One region of the Nonomuraea sp. NPDC049421 genome, then DNA from elsewhere that is predicted to be linked to it. Evidence: riboswitches for the same ligand, from Rfam matches in the RefSeq annotation. Region 1 holds a riboswitch; the other holds the start of a gene.
What was found. A riboswitch is a leader RNA that binds a small molecule or an ion and turns the genes downstream of it on or off. The one in region 1 is predicted to bind glycine.
Positions count from the first base shown of each region.

Region 2: another riboswitch for glycine. It lies ahead of gcvT (glycine cleavage system aminomethyltransferase GcvT); the one in region 1 lies ahead of gcvP (aminomethyl-transferring glycine dehydrogenase).

Region 1 covers NZ_JBFAQA010000030.1:56,527-59,920, forward strand. The annotation lists gene gcvP (aminomethyl-transferring glycine dehydrogenase) at 1-1,431, opposite strand, end outside; glycine riboswitch at 1,608-1,705, opposite strand; gene AB0K18_RS38790 (MerR family transcriptional regulator) at 1,900-2,520, opposite strand; gene AB0K18_RS38795 (bifunctional nuclease family protein) at 2,668-3,138, opposite strand; gene AB0K18_RS38800 (MerR family transcriptional regulator) at 3,267-3,394, opposite strand, start outside.
Region 2 covers NZ_JBFAQA010000007.1:61,712-65,105, reverse strand. The annotation lists gene AB0K18_RS14200 (L-serine ammonia-lyase) at 1-717, opposite strand, end outside; gene gcvH (glycine cleavage system protein GcvH) at 775-1,164, opposite strand; gene gcvT (glycine cleavage system aminomethyltransferase GcvT) at 1,161-2,246, opposite strand; glycine riboswitch at 2,377-2,474, opposite strand; gene AB0K18_RS14185 (gamma-glutamyl-gamma-aminobutyrate hydrolase family protein) at 2,529-3,221, opposite strand; gene AB0K18_RS14180 (3-oxoacyl-ACP reductase) at 3,235-3,394, opposite strand, start outside.

The DNA.
Region 1 (3,394 bases):
CAGGTAGCGCAGCATCGCGGTCTCGGAGCGGTGCTGGTGGAAGACCGGGTGGGTGAGGTAGTCGCTCTCGCGCAGCAGCGTGCCGGGCAGCGCGTCGGGGGCCTGCTCGGGCTCCGTGCCGCCGGTCACGCCGAACGCGGCGCGTACGGCGGCCAGCTCGGTGGCGCCGGTCTTCTCGTCGCAGGCGACGGAGACGTGGTCGGCGTCCACCTGCCAGAGGTTGACGCCCCGCTCGGCGGCGGCGGCGACGACCGCGGCGGCCCTGCCGGGCACGCGGGCGAGCACGGTGTCGAAGAACTCGCCGTGCACGACCTCGACGCCGGCGCCCTTGAGGCTCTCGGCCAGGGCGGTGGCGTGGCGGTGCACGCGGCGGGCGATGCCGCGCAGGCCCTCGGGGCCGTGGTAGACGGCGTACATGCCGGCGATGACGGCCAGGAGCACCTGGGCGGTGCAGATGTTGCTGGTGGCCTTCTCGCGGCGGATGTGCTGCTCGCGGGTCTGCAGGGCCAGCCGGTACGCGGGGTCGCCGTCGGCGTCCAAGGACACGCCGACCAGGCGGCCGGGGAGCTGGCGCTGCAGCCCCTCGCGTACGGACATGTACGCCGCGTGCGGCCCGCCGAACCCGAACGGCACGCCGAAGCGCTGCGAGGACCCGACGGCGATGTCGGCGCCCAGCTCGCCCGGGGCCGTGATCAGCGTCAGGGCCAGCAGGTCGGCGGCGGCCACGACGAGCGCGCCCGCCTCGTGCGCGGCGGCGGCCACGGCGCGGAAGTCGCGCAGCCGCCCGGAGGCGCCCGGGTACTGCACGAGGACGCCGAAGCACTCGGGCAGCTCGCCGTCCAGGGAGTGCTCGACGAGCGTGATGCCGAGCGGCTCCGCCCTGGTGGCGAGCACGGCCTTGGTCTGCGGCAGCGCGTCGGCGTCCACCACGAACACGTCGCTCTTGCTCTTGCCGGCCCGCCGGGCCAGCGTCATGGCCTCGGCCGCGGCGGTGCCCTCGTCCAGCAGGGACGCGCCGGCGACGGGCAGGCCGGTCAGGTCGGAGACGACGGTCTGGAAGTTCAGCAGCGCCTCGAGCCGGCCCTGCGAGATCTCCGGCTGGTACGGCGTGTAGGCGGTGTACCAGCCCGGGTTCTCCAGCAGGTTGCGGCGGATGACGGCGGGGGTGACGGTGTCGTAGTAGCCCAGGCCGATCATGGAGGTGAGCACCTGGTTGCGGCCGGCCAGGGCGCGCAGCTCGGCGATGGCCTCGGCCTCGCCGATGGCGGCGGGCAGCCTGAGCCGGTCCTTGGCCCTGATCGACTCGGGCACGGCGACGGCCACGAGGTCGGCGACGGACTCGAAGCCCACGGCCTCGAGCATGCGCTGCTGCTCGGGCTCGGAGGGGCCGATATGCCTGGACGAGAACGGCGGAGCTGACAGATCGGTCATGGGTGTGCCTCCCGAGGCTTACGGAGACCGGCGCCGGGGCGCGGGCGAGTGCCGGATCTCCCCCTCTGTCAGCGCGGCCCCACGTGGTGCGCCGCGACCTGAGAGCTTCACCCCTGTGCAGGGCTTGCACCGTCGGTGAGGCACGCCTGGCGGGCGCGCCTGCTTTCCAGAGTTGCCTCGCCCGAGCGGTACCGGTTGCCTGAGAGATTCCGGGGAGGGTTGCTCCTTCGGCGCCCCGGACCGGAGGGACCGGGGACTCTCCCGCACGGGGTCGTCAGCCTTGCTGTCCTAGATTACTACGGTAAGCCGGGATTGCCGTGCACCGGACCCGCCCTTATGGGCGCACTTCACCGCAGGTCCGGCGGTGAGGGCCGGACCGCTGGTGACGCTCCGTCGCCGCTTCGCGCCGGTGCGTGCCCTGTCCTGGGCAGCGTGGAACCCGGCGCGAACGTGAGAGGCGGGATCAGGTCAGCCGATGCGGCGGGCGCGCCGCCTGCGGGCCAGTTCGTCAGCGGGGTGGTCGGCCGGGACGGTGTCCTCGACCGCCGCGCGTTCCCCCGGCAGCTCCGCGAGGGAGCCCTCGACCTCCCGCCAGACCCGGCCGAGCGCGATGCCGAACACGCCCTGCCCGCCCTGGAGAAGATCTATGACCTCGTCCGCCGAGGTGCACTCGTAGACGCTGACGCCGTCGCTCATGAGCGTGATCTGGGCGAGGTCGGCGACCCCGCGATCACGCAGGTGCTGGACTGCCGTACGGATCTGCTGCAGCGACACCCCGGTGTCGAGGAGCCGCTTGACGACCTTGAGCACCAGGATGTCGCGGAAGCTGTAGAGCCGCTGCGAGCCCGAGCCGTGCGCGGCCCTGATCGTGGGCTCCACCAGGCCCGTGCGCGCCCAGTAGTCGAGCTGCCTGTAGGTGATGCCGGCCGCGGCGCAGGCCGTGGGCCCGCGGTATCCGATGTCGTCCGGCAGCGCCGTCGGCTGCTCGTCGAAGAGCAGGCCCTGCTCCCCGGCACGCTGCCGCGCGCTCTCGCGCCGCACCGGATCTTCCTGGCCGGCCGTCTTTCCCTCGCCGCTGCTGACCGCCACGCGGACCTCCGGCTTTCTCTCATCCCGTGGCCTGATCTGGGGGTTCGTAAAGGGCGGCCACGGGTTTCACTTGCACCGTAGGACTGTGACCATGCTCAGTCAACGATCCGGCTCGGCGCGTCGTGAAGCGTAAATGCACTGAAATACCTACCCCGCCCTGCCGAAGTCCTCGGGAGTGATCGTGTCAAGGAACTCCCTGAACTTCTCCACCTCGTCCTCCTGGTCGTCGGGGATGATCACCCCGGCCTCCTGGACGACCTCTTCGCTGGCGAAGATGCGCGCCCCCGTGCGCAGGGCGAGCGCGATCGAGTCGGACGGCCGCGCGCTCACCTCCACGCCGTTGGAGAAGACCAGATCGGCGAAGAAGATGCCGTCGCGCAGGGCGACGATGTTGACCGCGCGCAGGCCGACGCCCAAGGCGCTCAGCACGTCTCGGAAGAGATCATGGGTGAGCGGCCGCGGCGGCGGCTCCTCCGCCTGGGCCAGGGCGATGGCCGTGGCCTCGGTCATGCCGATCCATATAGGAAGGAACCGCTCCCCGTGTGCCTCCTTGAGCAAGACGATCGGCTGATTTGTGGGCATTTCAACTCGAACGCCCACGACCTCCATCTGCAACACGGGCTGCTCCGTATTCCTGACCGGTCACCCGGCACAGCTCTTCGAACATCGCTTCTGCTGACTGGTTTAATTCAACGTAACACCCAGTGGGCCTGGAATGTGCCCTCGCCTCCCAGCTCGCTCCGGTATCAACGACCCAGGGCCGACCGGACCCCCGTGCGCACAAGGGATGCGTGCAGGTCGAGCAGGAGAGTGGACAGTTCGCGGGCCACCTCGTCGGCCTCGCCGATGGCTCCGGGGCGGCGCCGTTTGAGTA
Region 2 (3,394 bases), on a different contig from region 1:
GAGGCCGCCGGGCAGCACGCCCTCCTTGGCGATGCCGCGCGTGACGCACTCGGACATGACCCGCCACAGGTTCATCAGGCCGCCCCTGATCTCCTCCTCGGTGCGGCCGAACGCCTTCTCGTTCTCCAGCATCAGCGCGGAGATCGACAGGCCGGTGGCGGAGCAGTGCTTGAGCAGCTCCTCGGCGGTGGTGAACGGGTAGGGCAGGACGGTGTCGTCGGGCTTGATGCGGTCGGCGCCGGTGGCCTGCTCGTCCACCACGAAGCCGCCGCCGACGGAGAAGTAGACCTTCTCCCGCAGCCGCTCGCCCGAGGCGTCCCAGGCGGTGAAGCGCATGCCGTTGGGGTGCTCGGGCAGCGAGATCTTGCGCTCGAAGACGAGGTGCTCGCCGACGACGAACGGGATCTCATGAGTGCCGAAGAGCGAGACGGTGCCCGACTCGCGCATGGCGGCGATGCGGGCGTCCACGGTGTCGACGTCGACCAGCTCGGGCTTGTCGCCCGACAGGCCCAGCAGGACGGCCTTGTCACTGCCGTGGCCCTTGCCGGTCAGGCCGAGCGAGCCGTACAGGATGACCTCCACGCGGGACACCTGGTCGAGCAGGCCGTCCTGGTGCAGGCCGCGGGCGAACTTGTGAGCGGCGGCCATCGGGCCGCCCGTGTGGGAGCTCGACGGGCCGATGCCGATCTTGAAGAGGTCGAAGACGCTGATCGCCATTGATGTGCGCCCTTCATGAAGGGCCGGGGCCCGGCTCGGCGGGCCCCGGCGGGTGGGTCAGGAGTCGCCCGCGGTCAGGGCGGTGTACTCCTCAGGCGAGAGCAGTTCCTCGGGGTCGCCCTCCACGCGGACCTTGAACATCCAGCCCTCGCCGTACGGGTCGCTGTTGGCCAGGCTCGGGTCGTCCACGACCGCCTGGTTCACCTCGACGACCTCACCGCCGACCGGCGTGTAGATCTCGTTCACCGACTTGGTCGACTCCACCTCACCGATGGAGTCACCCGGCTCGACGTTGCTGCCGACCTCGGGGAGCTGCACGTAGACGACGTCACCAAGGGAGTCGGCGGCGAAGGCCGTGATGCCGACGGTCACGGTGACGCTGTCCTCGACACCGCGCACCCACTCGTGCTCCTTGGTGTAGCTCAGGTCGTCAGGGATGTTGCTCACTTGTTCCTCCTGTAAAAGGGCAGCTCGACCAGGTCCACAGGTTCATGGCTGCCCCGGATGTCCACAGCCAGGCCTGAATCGGCGCCGGTGTCCACGTAGGCCATCGCGATGGGCTTGCCCAGGCTCTGGGAAGGCGCACCGCTGGTGACCTCGCCGACGACGGCGCCGTCTCGGGTGACCGGGTAACCGTGGCGCGGCACCCGGCGGCCCCGCGCGACCAGGCCGACGAGCCGGCGTCGTGGCTGGTCGTCCTTGACCGCCTCGAGCGCAGACCGGCCGACGAAGTCACCGGGCTTGTCGAATTTCACCACCCTGCCCAGCCCCGCGTCGAACGGGGTCAGCTCCGCGTCGAGCTCGTTGCCGTACAGCGGCATGCCCGCTTCAAGGCGGAGCGTGTCGCGGCTGGACAGGCCCGCGGGCTTGAGCCCGTACGGCTCGCCGGCCGCCGTGAGCGCGTGCCAGAGCGGGACGGCGTCCTCGCCCGCGACGAACAGCTCGAAGCCGTCCTCGCCGGTGTAACCGGTACGGGCGAGGAGCGCCTGCCGGCCGTCCACCGTGCCGGGCAGGCCGGCGTAGTACTTGAGCCCGGCCAGGTCGGCGTCGGTGAGCGTGGCCAGGATCTCCTGCGAGCGCGGGCCCTGGACGGCGATCAGCGCGTACCGGTCGGAGCGATCCTCGACCACCGCGTCGTACGCCTTCGCGCGCTCCTGCAGCTCGCGGGCCACCTTCTCGTAGTTGGACGCGTTCGCCACGACCATGAACTCCTCGTCACCGAGCCGGTAGACGATGAGGTCGTCGAGCACGCCGCCGTGCTCGTTCACGATCATGGTGTAGCGGGCCCGGCCGACGGCCAGCGCCGACAGGTGGCCGACCAGCGCGTAGTCGAGCGCCTCGGCGGCCTGCGGGCCGGTCAGGAAGATCTCGCCCATGTGCGACAGGTCGAACAGACCGGCCGCCTCGCGGACGGCCCGGTGCTCGGCGGACTCGCTGCCGTACCGGAGGGGCATGAGCCAGCCGGCGAAGTCGGTCAGGGTGGCGCCGAGGCTCTCGTGAACGTCTCGGAGCGGTGTCGGTCGGGACATTGGACGCACCTCAGGACAGGAGTGGATGCCAGCATCCTCCCCCTCTGTCATCGGTGCCTGAGAGCTTCGCCCGATTTTTGCCGGACTTTCACCTTCGGCGAGGCCCCGAGGGCCTGCTTTCCAGAGACACCGTAGCCGTGCGGTCCTTTGCCTTGAGAGGTTCGCGGGGAGGGCTTGCTCCTTCAGGGGCCCTGACCGGCTGTCAGGGCACTCTCCCGCACGGTTTCGTCGGTGATGTCCGCCAGCCTAGTGGGGATATGGGGCTGTTGTCGCGTTCGTGGTTCAACAGGCCGCGACCAGCGTCTCGAAGAGCGCCCGATCCTCCGCCACCTCCGGGTGCCACTGCACCGCCATCGCGAACCCGGCCCCCTCCAGCTCCACCGCCTCGACCGTGCCGTCCGCCGCCGTCGCGGTGACCGACAGGCCGGGCGCGAGCCGGTCCACGCCCTGGTGGTGGTAGTGCGGCACCGGCAGCGGCTCCGTGCCCAGCGCCTTCGCCAGGCGCGAGCCGGGGACGGGCGTCACCGGCAGGTCGCCGAAGCGGCCGGGCCCTGGACAGTGGCCGGTGTGGCCCACGACGTCCGGCAGGTGCTGGTGCAGGCTGCCGCCGAGCGCCACGTTCAGCACCTGGAGCCCCCGGCAGATGCCCAGGTAGGGCAGCCCGGCGTCGAGCGCCGCGCGCAGCAGCGCGAACTCGGCCTCGTCGCGGAACTCCCGCACGTAGCCGGTGCGCTCGTGCGGGGCCGCGGCGTACCTGGCCGGGTCGATGTCGCCGCCGCCCGCCAGCACGAGCCCGTCCAGCCGGCCCACGAGCGCGGCGGGCGCACCGGCCGGCGGCAGCACGACCGGCTGCCCGCCGGCCGCCGCCACCTTCTCCACGTACGCGTACGGCAGCAGCGCGGCGGGCGTGTCCCGCCACACCGTGAACGTGGCCTGCTCGACGTAGCAGGTGATGCCGATGACCGGACGCCGCATGGCGTGCCCCCCTCTAGAGCGGCGTGACGTACGCGCCGGAGATGCCGCCGTCCACCAGGAACTCGCTGGCCGTGACGAACGAGGCGTCGTCGCTGGCGAGGAACGCCACCGCCGCCGCGATCTCCGACGCCTCCGCGAAGCGGCCCACCGGCACGTGCACCAGCCGCCGCTGC